One region of the Mycolicibacterium diernhoferi genome, then DNA from elsewhere that is predicted to be linked to it. Evidence: riboswitches for the same ligand, from Rfam matches in the RefSeq annotation. Region 1 holds a riboswitch; each other region holds the start of a gene.

Region 1 (4,509 bases):
CGATATGCGGGCGGCGGTGGTGTCGATCGATCCGCGCACCGGCGGGGTGAAGGCCTACTACGGCGGAGCCGACGCCAACGGCTTCGACTTCGCGCAGGCCGGGCTTCCGACCGGGTCCTCGTTCAAGGTGTTCGCGTTGGTGGCCGCCCTGCAGCAGGGCATCGGGCTGGGCTACAACATCGACAGCTCCCCGCTGGAACTCAACGGCATCAAGATCTCCAACGTCGAGGGAAACAGCTGCGGCACCTGCAACATCGCCGAGGCGCTGAAGCGGTCGCTGAACACCAGCTACTACCGGCTGATGCTCAAGCTCAAGAACGGTCCGCAGGACGTCGCCGACGCCGCGCACCAGGCCGGCATCGCCGAGAGCATCCCCGGTGTGGAACACACCCTGAGCGAGGACGGCGAGGGCGGACCGCCCAACAACGGCATCGTGCTCGGGCAGTACCAGAGCCGAGTCCTGGACATGGCGTCCGCGTACGCGACGCTGGCCAACTCGGGTGTCTATCACCGGCCGCACTTCGTGCAGAAGGTGGTGGACTCCGAGGGCAATGTGCTCTTCGACGCCGCCGACGGCAGCGATGAGGGCGAACAGCGCATCGAGGCCGATGTCGCCGACAACGTGACCGCCGCGATGGCGCCGATCGCCGGCTACTCCAACGGGCACGCGCTGGCCGGCGGGCGTCCGTCCGCGGCCAAGACCGGTACCAATCAGCTCGGTGACACCGGCGCCAACCGGGACGCCTGGATGGTGGGGTACACCCCGTCGCTGTCGACCGCGGTCTGGGTGGGCACCACCGGCGGTGACAAGCCGCTGGTCAACAAGTGGGGCGGCCCGGTGTACGGGTCGGGGCTGCCGTCGGACATCTGGAAGGCCACCATGGACGGTGCCCTCGAGGGCACCGACAACGAGACGTTCCCCAAGCCGACCGAGATCGGCGGCTACGCGGGTCCCCCGGCGGCCCCGGCACCGCGGCCTTCGGCACCGGAAACCGAGATCCCGCCGCCGTCGGAGACGGTCATCCAGCCGACCCTGGAGATCGCACCCGGCATCACGATCCCGTGGGGTCCACCGACGACCGTTCCGGTCGGCCCGCCGCCGGGTGACCCGAACGCCCCGCAGCCCGCACCGGGTGCGCCGATTCCGCCGCAGCCCGCACCGGGTGCGCCGATTCCGCCGCCGCCTGCGGGGGCGCCGCCGCCCGGTGCGCCGATCCCGGTGCCGTGACGGCGGGGGACCACAAAGGGGCCGGGGTTGTCTCGCCCGCTCCGCCCGCCGGGTTCGTTTCGCCGGCTCCGCTCGCCGAGGACAGGCGCAGCGATGACGGCCGTGACATGCCCAGCCGCAACGATGTCCTCGGTGCCGCGCTCGCGCAGACCGTCGGTGGTCCGGTCGGTCGGCACGCGCTGATCGGCCGGTCCCGGTTCTGGACCCCGCTGCGGGTGATGCTGTTGATCGGCGTCGTCTTCCTGGCGCTGGGTTACTCCACCAAGGCGGCCTGCCTGCAGTCCACCGACACCGGCACCGCGGCGCAGCGCGTCGCCAACTGGGAGAACCAGCGCGCCTATTACTCGCTGTGCTACTCCGACACCGTGCCGCTCTATACCGCGGAACTGTTGAACCAGGGCAAGTTCCCGTACAAGTCGAGCTGGATGGAGAAGGACGGCGACGGCAAACCGCACGTGGTGTGGGACGGCAGCGAACCCGTCCGCTACATGGAGTATCCGGTGCTGACCGGCATCTACCAGTACCTGTCCATGTCGCTGGCCAAGACGTACTCGGCGTTGACGACGGTGGCCTCGGTGCCGCTGGTGGCCGAGGTGGTGATGTTCTTCAATATCTCGGCCTTCGGGTTGGCGTTGGCCTGGCTGGTGACGGTGTGGGCGACCGCGCTGCTGGCCGGCCGCCGGATCTGGGACGCCGCACTGGTGGCCGCGTCCCCGCTGGTGATCTTTCAGATCTTCACCAACTTCGACGCGCTGGCCGTCGCCTGCGCCACCGGTGCTCTGCTGGCCTGGTCGCGACGCAGAACGACGCTGACGGGTGTGCTGATCGGTATCGGGGTGGCGCTCAAGCTCTACCCGCTGCTGCTGCTCGGACCGCTGCTGGTGCTGGCGCTGCGCACCGGCCGGATGCGCGAGTTCACCCGCACGGCGGTGGCGGCGGTGGTGGCCTGGCTGGTGGTCAATCTGCCGATCCTGGTGCTGTTTCCGCGCGGCTGGTCGGAGTTCTTCCGGCTCAACGCCCGGCGCGGGGACGATATGGATTCCATCTACAACGTGGTGAAGTCGTTCACCGGATGGCAGGGCTTCGATCCCGGGCTGGGATTCTGGGAGCCGCCGACGGTCACCAACGCGGTGACGGCGGTGCTGTTCGCGCTGTGCTGTGCCGGCATCGGCTATCTGGCACTCACCGCCGCCCAGCGTCCGCGGCTGGCCCAGCTGGCGTTCCTGGTGGTGGCGGCGTTCCTGCTGACCAACAAGGTGTGGAGCCCGCAGTTCTCGTTGTGGCTGGTGCCGCTGGCCGTGCTGGCGCTGCCGCACCGCCGAATCCTGTTGGCGTGGATGACGATCGATGCTCTGGTCTGGGTGCCGCGGATGCTCTACCTGTACGGCGAACAGAACCGCGGCCTGCCCGAACAGTGGTTCACCGCAACCGTGCTGCTGCGCGATATCGCGGTGGTGGCGCTGGTCGTGCTGGTGATCCGGCAGATCCGGCGACCCGAGTTGGACCTGGTGCGCCATCGCGGCGCGGTGGACGACCCGGCCGGCGGCGTGTTCGACCGGGCGCCCGACAATCCGCCGTCCTGGCTGCCGGCGTGGCTGCGGCCGCGCCGGCACTCCCTCGCCGACGCCGCGGCCGCGGCGGGAAGGGACGACCACCGTCGCCCTGAGCGCGGAGTCGGCGCCGTCGACTAGGGTGATCTCGGCCGGTCAACCGACCGGCTCCGACGGGTAGGCAGGGAAGCCGGTGTGAATCCGGCACGGTCCCGCCACTGTGATCCGGGCGCGCCACTGCCCGGGAGTCAGGTCACTGCTCCCGACGGACCCTGCTTCTGGGACGTGGACATCCCGGATGGAGAAGATGGCCGTGTCAGTCGTATCCCTTTCCGCCCGAAGGGCATTGGCGGCAGCCGCGACGCTGAGCCTGCTGCTCGGCGGCTGCAGCGCCGGACCGAGCGCCGATCCCGTCGCCGAGTCGATCGCCGGTTACCCGGTGAGCGTGGACAACTGCGGGGTCGCGGTGACGCTGGACCAGCCGCCCACCCGCGCGGTCGGCTACTTCCAGCAGTCCGCCGAACTGATGCTCGCCCTCGGTCTGCAGGACTCGGTGGTGGCGACCGTCTACCCGGACAACCCACCGCTACCGCGCTACGCCGAGGCGTACCGGGCGATTCCGGAGTTGTCGGCCAAGGATGCGTCCTTCGAGCAGATCGTGGCGCTGGCACCGGATTTCGTGTACGGCGGATACAGCAGCGCCTTCGACGAGTCGGCCGGCCGGTCCCGCAAGGCGTTCGAGAGCGCCGGCATCACCAGCTACCTGAACCCCGAATACTGCGCCACCGCACCGATCGTGATGGACGACGTCTACGAGGAGGTGCAGACCGTGGCCACCCTCTTCGGGGTGCCCGAACGCGCCGACGAACTGATCACCGACATGCAGGCCAGCGTCAGCGCGGCCGGCGACCGGACGGCCGGGGTCACACCCTTGCGGGCCTTCGTCTACGACAGCGGTGAGGACACCGCCTTCACCGCCGGCGGGCAGGGCATCGGCAACCAGATCATGGAACTCGCCGGAGCGCGGAACATCTTCAGTGATGTCCCGGAAACCTTCGCCGACGTGTCCTGGGAGCAGGTCGTCGAGCGTGCGCCCGACGTGATCGTGATCTACGACTACTTCGGCACTCCGTCGGTGGAGGAGAAGAAGGCCTTCCTGCGCAGCCGGCCCGAACTCGCCGATGTGCCGGCCATCCGTGATGACCGGTTCGCCGTGCTGACCCTGCAGGATGCGGTGCTCGGAGTGCGGGCACCGTACGCAGTGGAATCGCTTGGTGCGCAGCTTCATCCCGATAGATTTCGGTGACCGGTGAGGTGCGGGCGCGGACCCCGCTGCCGTACCCGGTGGTGCTGGCCGCCCTCGGGGTCCTGCTGCTGGGCTCGATGGTCGCCGGGCTGGCCATCGGTTCGATCTCCATCCCGCCCGCCGATGTGGCGCGCACCGTGGCGCACCAGATCGCGCCGAATCTGGTGGAGGCCAGTGGGCTCGCGCACTACCAGGTGGTGATCACCCAGGTGCGCGGTCCGCGGGTGGTGCTGGGCGCGGTGGTCGGTGCCGGGCTGGCCGTACTGGGCATGACGCTGCAAGCGCTGGTGCACAATCCGCTCGCCGACCCGTACCTGCTCGGGGTGTCCTCGGGTGCCTCGGTGGGCGCGGTCGCCATGATCGTCACCGGTGTCGCCATGTTCGGGCCGGCGGTGCCGGTCGCGGCGTTCGCCGGTGCGTTGCTC
Region 2 (4,509 bases), 2.0 Mb from region 1:
TCTGTTTCCGGAGGCTGTCATGCGTATCGCCGACGTTCTGAAGGCAAAGGGCGCGGCCGTCACGACGACCACCCCGGACACCTCGGTGGCCGTGTTCCTCGCCGGCCTGGTGGACCGCAACATCGGGGCCATGGTGGTGGTCGGGCCCGAGGGGCCGGTCGGCATCGTGTCCGAGCGTGATGTGGTGCACAAGCTGCACGAATTGGGCGCCGATCTGCTGACCCGGCCGGTCAGCGAGATCATGACCAAGCACCTGGTGTTCTGCTCGCCGGAGGACACCGTGGACAGCCTCAGCGCCGCGATGACGCACAACCGGGTGCGGCACATTCCGGTCATCGCGGACGGCCGGCTGGCCGGCATCGTCAGCATCGGTGACGTGGTCAAGACCCGCATGCAGGAGTTGGAGTCCAGCACGGAGCACTTGCAGGCGTACATCACACAAGGCTGAATGGACGCCGATGAGCGCCCCTGACGTACGGCCCGCGACGCCGGGCGACACCGCTGCACTGTCCCGCGTGCTGGGACGAGCCTTCCACGACGATCCGGTGATGAGCTGGCTGCTGCCCGACGCGCGAGCGCGCGAGCGCAAGCTGCACAAGTTGTTCGCCGCGATGACCCGTCATCACCACCTGTCCCGCGGCGGCGTGGAGGTCGCCGCGACCGGGACTGCGGTGATCGGCGCTGCGGCGCTGTGGGATCCGCCGGGCCAGTGGCGGCACACCACCGGCGAACAGCTGCGGGCCGCGCCGAGCATGCTGCGCACCTTCGGTACCGCGGTGCGCCGCGGGCTGCGGATCACCGACCTGATGAAGCGTCACCACCCGGAGGGACCCCACTGGTACCTCGCGGTGATCGGCAGCGACCCGCAGGTGCGCGGCACCGGTCTCGGCCAGGCGCTGATGCGGTCTCGCCTCGACCGGTGCGACGCGGAACACGCACCGGCATACCTGGAGTCGAGCAACCCGGACAACATCGGTTACTACCGCCGATTCGGCTTCGAGGTCACCGGCGAGATCGCCCTGCCGGACGGCGGCCCGGTCATGTATCCCATGTGGCGGCGGCCACGGTGAATCTGTCGCGGTGGGACTCGCGGTAGAGTGCGGGAGCTGACCTGCAGGGGAATCCGGTGAGAACCCGGAACTGACGCGCAACGGTATGGGGCCTGCCATTCCCGACATGGCCTCCGAGTCCGAATGCCTGCGGCCGGTGAACCGTTGATGGCTCCGCGCCTGAGCCCATACCGAAGGAAGTTCCGCCGTGCGTGCATTCATCACGCTTGTATCCCTCGCACTCCTGGTCACCGCATGTGGCCGAACCGACACGGCGGCACCGCCGCCGCAGACCGACGGCTCCGGAGGCACCAGCTATCCGCTGACCCTGCAGAACTGCGGGGTGGAGGTCACATTCGAGCATGCGCCGACGCGCGCGGTCTCGCTGTATCAAGCCTCGACCGAGATCCTGCTCTCGCTGGGACTGGCCGACCGGATGGTGGGCAGCTCGACCTGGTTCGACCCGGTGCTTCCGGCACTGGCCGCCGACAACGCCCGCGTACCGCGGCTGGCGGACAACGATCCCAGCCTGGAAGCGGTACTGGACACCGAGCCCGACCTGATCACCTCGGCGAGCGCCCACACCTTCACCCCCGCGGTGGTCGGCGACCGGGCCCGGCTCGCTGAACTCGGCATCCCCACCTACCAGTCGCCGTCGGTGTGCACCGATGCGGTGGTCGAGGGGGAGACGGTCACCCGGACCGGACCCCTGGAAATGGACACGCTGTTCCGTGAAATCACCGAGCTGGCACAGATTTTCGATGTGGCGGACCGTGGTGCTCAGCTGGTCGACGACCTGAAGAGACGATTGGCCGACGCGCCGGAGGTCGCGCATCAGGATGGGACCGTGGCGTTCTGGTTCTCCGGGGTGCGGACCCCGTACCTGGCCGGGTGCTGCTCGGCCCCGGGCCTGTACGCCCGCGAGGTCGGCGTGACCAACGTCTTCGCCGATGCTCGCGAGGATTGGCCCGAGATCAGCTGGGAGGCTCTGGCCGACCGCGATCCCGACGTGCTGGTGCTGGCCGACCTGAGTCGCAAACGCATCGACGGCGATGCGCTGGACACCAAAATCCAGTTCTTGGAGACCAATCCGGTGACCCGCAACATGTCGGCGGTGCGTGACCGGCGCTATGTGGTGCTGACCGGTTCGGAACTGGACCCGGGTATCCGGCAGATCGACGCCGTCGAGAAACTTGCCGAAGGATTCGCCGCCCTGAACCAGACGGGGCAGACCAAATGATCGGGCGCCGGATTCTCGCTGCGGCAGCGGTGCTGACGCTGGTGGGCTGTGGACAGTCCGCCGTCGAGGCCGACCCACCCGGGGTGGCATCGGGCTTCCCGCTCACCGTGCACAACTGCGGGCGCGACGTGGTGATCGACGCGCCACCGCAACGGGCGGTGTCCCTGAACCAGGGCTCCACCGAGATCCTGCTGTCGCTGGGGCTGGCGGACCGGATGGTGGGCACCGCGACGTGGACGGACCCGGTCCGCGAGAACCTCGCCGAGGCCGATGCGACGGTGCCGAAACTCGCAGTCAACAAACCGGCATTGGAAACCGTGCTGGATGCCGACCCCGACTTCGTGTCGGCATCGTTCAGCGGGACTCTCGGTCCCGGCGGTGTCGCCGACCGGGACCAGTTCGAGGATCTGGGCGTGCCCAGCTACCTCGCGCCGAGCGATTGCGTCGGCAAGGTGTCGGCCAACTCGGACGGCATGCGCACCGAACCGCTGACGATGGACGCGATTTACGGTGAAATCCGGGATCTGGCACGCATATTCGATGTCAGCGAGCGTGGGGATGCGCTGATCGGCGAGTTGCAACAGCGGATGGAGGCCAGTCGGATGAGCGCGGACGTCGACGTGGCGTTCTGGTTCTCCGACATCCGGGCACCGTACTTCGGGGGTTGCTGCGGGGCGCCCGGGGTGATCACCGACACCGTGGGAGCCCGAAACATCTTCGTCGACACCACCGAGGAGTGGCCCCAGGTCAGCTGGGAGGTGATCGCGGACCGTGATCCCGACGTGCTGGTCCTGGCCGACCTGAGCCGGCGCACCATCGACGGCGACGCGCTGGCGGCCAAGATCGAGTTCCTGGAGTCGAACCCGGTGACCTCGCGCCTGACCGCTGTCCAGGCGAAGCGCTACGTCGTGGTCAACGGTGCCGACCTCAATCCGTCGATCCGCACTGTCGACGGAGCCGAGAAGCTGGCCGAGGGTCTGCGCCGATTCGGATTCGCCTCCGAACATTGATCATCCGTTCGCGGTCATTGCTCGTGCTGTGGGTGGTCGGCCTGGGGCTGCTGGTCGTCTCGGCCGCCGCGGCGATCACCATCGGACCGGCGGCGCTGTCGGTGCGTGATGTCTACGGGATCGTCGGCGAGCATCTGGGTGCCGGGCCGTCGGGCGCCAGCCGGATTCAGGACGGCATCGTCTGGCAGTTGCGCCTGCCACGGGTGCTGCTCGCGGCGGTGTGCGGGGCCGGGTTGGCGCTGTGCGGCGCGATCCTGCAGTCGTTGCTCCGCAATCCGTTGGCCGACCCGTTCGTCCTCGGGGTGTCTTCGGGTGCGTCCACCGGGGCCGTGCTGATCGCGGTGCTCGGGGTGGGGGCGGGCACACTGACGCTGTCCGGCGGCGCGTTCGTCGGCGCGGTGATGTCCTTCGGGGTGGTGCTGCTGCTGGCCTACGCCGCGGGCGGGGGCACCGACCGGGTGGTGCTGGCCGGCGTGGCCGCGACACAACTGTTCTCGGCGTTGACCTCGTTCATCGTGCTGTCCTCGGCCGACGCCGAGCAGACCCGCGGGGTGCTGTTCTGGTTGCTCGGCTCGCTGGCCGGGGTGTCCTGGTCCGACGTCGCGGTCTGCAGCGCAGTCGTCGCGGTCGGACTGGCCTGCTGCCTGGGATACGCACGCGCCCTCGACGCGTTCGCGTTCGGCGACGAGGCCGCCGCGGCACTGGGGGTAGCGGTGCGGCGGGCGCGGATCGTGCTGCTGGTTGTGACGGCGCTGATCACCGCGGCCCTGGTCAGCGCGGCCGGGGCGATCGGGTTCGTCGGTCTGGTGTTGCCGCATGCCGCGCGTCTCGTGGTGGGGCCGGCACATCGACGGCTGCTCCCGACGGTGATCATCTTCGGTGCGGTGTTCATGGTGTGGGTGGACACTTTGGCCCGCACCGTATTCGCTCCCCAGGAGCTGCCCACCGGGGTGGTGACCGCGCTGATCGGTGTCCCGGCGTTCGCGTTGATCCTTTTGCGGCGCCGGGGGATCCCGTCGTGAGCCTGCACGCCCGAGACGTCAGGTGGACCCGCTCCGGCAGGCTGGTACTCGACGGCGTCACGGTGGCTCCGGAACCGGGAGCCACCGTGGGCCTGCTCGGACCGAACGGATCCGGCAAGTCATCGCTGTTGAAACTGCTTGCCGGGGTGGACCGCCCCGATGCGGGCACCGTGCACCTCGACGGGGCG
Region 3 (4,509 bases), 2.2 Mb from region 1:
GCACCGAGCAGAAGCTGGCCGACCGGTACGGCAAGCGGCGCTGACGGTCACCGCGAGCACCGCCGCACCCGCCTGCACCGCCCGCGACAGCCGCACCCCGCGTCGCAGATCCGCAGCCCCCGGTGCCGGACCGTCGCCCAGCGTCGGCCGTATCTCCAAGCGGTGCGCGTACTGGGTCGGGCCGCCCAGGCGCACGCCGAGCGCGCCGGCGAACGAGGCTTCGGCCACGCCCGCATTGGGGCTGGGATGCTTGCTCGCGTCGCGGCGCCAAGCCCGCCAGGCCGCGCCCGGCGCACCGCTGCACGCGAGCACGATCAGCCCGGTCGCGCGGGCCCCCAGGTAGTTCACCACGTCGTCGAATCGTGCTGCAGCCCAGCCGAACTGCAGATACTTCGGGGATTTGTGCCCGATCATCGCGTCGAGGGTGTTCGCTCCCCGGTACACCAGCAGCCCGGGCACACCGGCCACCGCGCCCCACAGGATCGGCGCGACCTGCGCGTCGGAGGTGTTCTCGGCGACCGACTCCAGCGCGGCCCGGGCCAACCCCTCGGCGTCCAGCGCGGCCGGGTCACGCCCGCACAGCGACGGCAGCAGCGCCCGCGCCCCGTCGATGTCCTGGCTTTCCAGCGAGCCCGCCAGCTGGGCACCGGTGCGGGCCAACGATGTTCCGCCGAGCACCACGTAGGTGGCCACCGCGGTGGTCGCGGCCGTCCAGACCGGTCCGCGGCGCCGAGCGGCGCGTTCGACCGCCACCCCGAGCGCACCCAGCCCGCCCAGCAGCACCGCGGTGTGCACGGCCCCGGCGGCCCGGTTGTCGGCGTAGCTGCGGCGTTCCAGTGCGGCGGCGACGGTGCCGAACGCGGCCACCGGGTGACCGCGTTGCGGGTCTGCCAGGCACACGTCGGCCAGGTAACCGGCCGCCAGGCCGACGGCTCGGGCTGAGGTTCTGCGCGCAAACACGTCGGCAGCGTCTCACAAGGTGGTGTACTCGACTCCATGAGGCTGGGTCTGCCGCGGCGCGGCAAGCGGGTGGTGTGAAACCCGACGGTTCGGGTGAGGAGAGTTCCATGGCTGGTTCGGGGATGGTCATCTCAGCGCTCGACCATGTGGCCGTCACGGTCAGCGATATCGGAGTGAGCGGACCCTGGTACCGCGCGCTGATCGGCGCCGACCCGGTGCTCGACGAGCACACCGACGGTGGGTTCCGCCACCTGGTGTGGGCCTTCGGGAACGGCACGCTGTTCGGCATCCACGAGCACGACCGCGATATTTCCCCGGGCGACTTCACCGAATTTCGGGCCGGCTTGGACCACGTCGGGTTCGGCGTCGCGTCCCGCGCGGACCTACAGGATTGGGTCGCCCGGCTCGATGAGCTGAACATCGCGCACGGCGGCGTCGTGGAGGCGCCTTACGGGTCCGGGCTGAGTTTCCGGGACCCGGACGGCATCGCGTTGGAGTTCTTCGCCCCGCCCGGCCAGATCCCGCCTGAGTAAACCTCGCGACAGTGGGTACCTCCTGAGGCATGTTGACGAAGATCGCAGGCACCGCCGTCCAAATCGCCGAAGGGATCGGAGGCATCGTCGGTATCCGGATCGGTACCGAAGAGCCGTTCTACCTCAGCGAGGACCGCCTCGGCGACATCGAGATCCGGAGGTACGGGCCGCGCATCGCGGCGCAGACCCGGGTCTCCGGGGACGGCAACGACGCCCGCAGTGAGGGGTTCCGGCGGCTGGCCGGCTACATCTTCGGAGGCAACCACCGCAACGAGAAGATCGCGATGACGGCCCCGGTCGCCCAGCAGGGCGACAAGATCGCCATGACCGCCCCGGTGGCGCAGAGCACCCACGGGGACACCGGAGACTCCGTCATCCGCTTCTACATGCCGTCCAAATGGTCGATGGACACCCTGCCCGAACCCGACGATGCGACCGTCACGGTGGTACAGGTGCCCGCCGAAAGGTTCGCCGTGCTGCAGTTCACCGGTGACCGCAGCCCCACGGCCGTCACGCAGAAGTCCGCGGAATTACTGAAGGCACTGCACGGCAGCGAATATCACCCCGACGGTGAGCCGGTGGCCTGGTTCTACGATCCGCCGTGGACGTTGCCGTTCCGGCGGCGCAACGAGGTTGCTGTGCCGCTGGCGGGATGACTCGGGCTGTTACAGTCCAGCCGTCCATGTGAGACAGGATGAGGAAGTCCGGTGTGATTCCGGCGCGGTACCGCCACTGTGAACGCAGCCCCTCGGGTGCTCGTGAGCCAGACCTTCGCCTCGTCTTGAGTTTTCCTGCCGGGGCGGAACTCCCCGAGAAGGGTTGATGCGCCATGCACCAACTGGTCCTGGTCGGTATGGGTGCCGACAGTCCAGCACGCGGAACGGATCTGACGATCCTCGCCGAACAGGTCGGAGCCCGGCTCGCTTATCTGCAGATCGGCACCCCGACGCTGCATCAGGTGCTCGACGAGATCGCGGCCGACAGGCCACAGGATGAGGTGCGCCTGATCGCGGTGCCGAGTGCGGGCGCTCCCGCACCCGCTCGCTCGTGGTTACGCCGGGTGGCTGCCGACTGGACGCGGCGTCACCCCGACATCCTGGACCTGCGGGTCGCCGAGCGGCCGGTCACCGGCCAGGAGGCCGGCCTGTCCTCGCCCGCGTGGGAGGCGATCCCCCGGCACGGACGCCACGTGCTGGTGTGCCGGGGCCCGCGGTGCACCGCCAAGGGCGCCGCGGACGTCGCGATCGCCGTCGACGAATCGCTGCGCGCACACGCCCTCGACGAGGATCAGGTGCTGGTCACCCAGACCGGATGTCTGTTCCCGTGCAACCACGGCCCGGTCCTGGTGGTGCACCCCGAGGATCGGTGGTTGGGGCGCGTCACCACGGACCAGGTCCGGGCTCTGGTCGCCGAGTGGGTCGAGGACCCCCGTACCGGTGTCGAACGGGTCGTGACGAGCGTCTAGCGCACCGGCGGCGTCGGCCTCCTCGTCCCGGCGGGGTGCAACCCACGGCAGCATCGCGCACGCCGCGAGGATCACCGCGACACCGGCCCACTGCGTCGGTGTCAGCCGTTCGTGCAGCAGTACCGCGGCCGCCAGCACCCCGACCACGGGTTCCAGGGTGCCCAGGATGCTCACCGGCACCGAGCCCAGGGTGCGCACCGCGTAGAGCGCACCGCACAGCCCGATCGGCAACAGCACCAGACCCTGCAGCGCCGCCACCTGCCAGGCACTGGGCGAGATGGCGAAGCTCTGCCCGGTCACCAGTGCGACGATGCCGACGGTCGCGGTGGCGCCCACGGTGACCATCAGCGTCGACAGCACGGTGCCCACCCGATGAACCCACCGCTCGCTGGCCACCAGATAGACCGCATAACCCGCCGCGCTGAGCAGTGCGCACCCGATGGCGGTGGCCGGTGCGGTGGCCCCGGTGGTCAGGGTCACCAGGACCAGACCGGCCAGGATCACCCCCACCAGCGCGCACGAGGGCCCGGACACCGGGGCCCGGTTGCGCAGGGCCACCAGCAGGATCACCACGATCGGGTAGACGTGGACCAGCACGACCGATAGCTGTGCACCGCCCTGCTCGATCGCCGCGAAGTAGGCCAGGACCTGGAGCCCGAACATCGGCCCGCACAAGCAGATCAGACCCACGGCCGCGCCGATCGGTACCCGCCGGAACCGGCGCATGAAGACGCACAACAATCCGATCGCGGTGAGTGCGAACAGACCGCGCACCGTGAGCAGCACTGCCGGGCCGGTACCGCCGCTGAAGCCGAACACCGCGGCCACCGGGGTGAGCCCGTACGCCACGCCGGAGGCCGCGCCGGCCGTCCATGCCCGGCCGCGGGTCGGGGCCCGGAAGTCGGTGGGCCGAATGTGGGCGTGCTCGGCCGTCACCACAGCTCCTTGTTCGATCGGATCGGTCCGACGGCGCCGCCGTCGAGGGGGTGTGCAGGTGCGGGAACTCGGTCCCGCTGGGACACCCCACCTCGTATCCACGCCGGGTGAAGTCGTTCGTGCGCCGGTACAGCCTAGACCGAGCGGTCAGCAGGCGGTGACCGCGGCCGCCGCACCCTGCACGATCAGCAGGATCGATCGTGGATCAGGTTGCCGTGCATCAGTATCCGGCGGCGTGGTCGTAGAGGTTGCGCAGCGGGCGCCCGTCGAGGAATCGACGCAGATTGTCGATGAAGATGTCGACGATCTTCGCGTTCTCCGAGGGCGCATTGGCCGCCGCATGTGGGCTCAGGATCACAGAGTCCAGGGCCCACAGCGGAGATTCGGGCGGCAGCGGTTCGATGCGGGTGACATCCAGCACGGCACCACTCAACGTCCCCCGCTGCAGGGCATCGGCGAGTGCATTCTCGTCGATGGTCGCTCCCCTACCGACGTTCACCACGATGGCCCCGTCGGGAAGCGCGGCGAGCTGCCGGGCGCCGATCATCGCCTCGGTCTCGTCGGTGATCGGCGCGGCGATCACCAGGATGTCGGCGGACGGAAGGTGCGCGGGCA

The links. Region 1 has a riboswitch for cobalamin ahead of K0O62_RS00215 (ABC transporter substrate-binding protein). Riboswitches for the same ligand answer to the same signal wherever they lie in the genome.
Region 2: another riboswitch for cobalamin. It lies ahead of K0O62_RS19215 (ABC transporter substrate-binding protein); the one in region 1 lies ahead of K0O62_RS00215 (ABC transporter substrate-binding protein).
Region 3: another riboswitch for cobalamin. It lies ahead of K0O62_RS29000 ((2Fe-2S) ferredoxin domain-containing protein); the one in region 1 lies ahead of K0O62_RS00215 (ABC transporter substrate-binding protein).

The regions. Positions count from the first base shown of each region.
Region 1 is NZ_CP080332.1:44,964-49,472, forward strand. Features, by position in the region: gene K0O62_RS00205 (transglycosylase domain-containing protein) at 1-1,228, shown strand, start outside; gene K0O62_RS00210 (glycosyltransferase family 87 protein) at 1,336-2,919, shown strand; adenosylcobalamin (AdoCbl) riboswitch at 2,937-3,085, shown strand; gene K0O62_RS00215 (ABC transporter substrate-binding protein) at 3,092-4,084, shown strand; gene K0O62_RS00220 (FecCD family ABC transporter permease) at 4,081-4,509, shown strand, end outside.
Region 2 is NZ_CP080332.1:4,061,808-4,066,316, reverse strand. Features, by position in the region: gene K0O62_RS19225 (CBS domain-containing protein) at 20-448, shown strand; gene K0O62_RS19220 (GNAT family N-acetyltransferase) at 459-1,070, shown strand; cobalamin riboswitch at 1,077-1,219, shown strand; gene K0O62_RS19215 (ABC transporter substrate-binding protein) at 1,258-2,289, shown strand; gene K0O62_RS19210 (ABC transporter substrate-binding protein) at 2,286-3,299, shown strand; gene K0O62_RS19205 (FecCD family ABC transporter permease) at 3,296-4,321, shown strand; gene K0O62_RS19200 (ABC transporter ATP-binding protein) at 4,318-4,509, shown strand, end outside.
Region 3 is NZ_CP080332.1:3,823,422-3,827,930, forward strand. Features, by position in the region: gene K0O62_RS18155 (SURF1 family cytochrome oxidase biogenesis protein) at 1-44, shown strand, start outside; gene K0O62_RS18160 (cobalamin biosynthesis protein) at 1-960, opposite strand, end outside; gene K0O62_RS18165 (VOC family protein) at 1,083-1,493, shown strand; gene K0O62_RS18170 (SOUL family heme-binding protein) at 1,523-2,149, shown strand; adenosylcobalamin (AdoCbl) riboswitch at 2,168-2,317, shown strand; gene K0O62_RS29000 ((2Fe-2S) ferredoxin domain-containing protein) at 2,347-2,958, shown strand; partial or broken gene K0O62_RS29005 (DMT family transporter) at 3,019-3,684, opposite strand; gene K0O62_RS18180 (D-2-hydroxyacid dehydrogenase) at 4,115-4,509, opposite strand, start outside.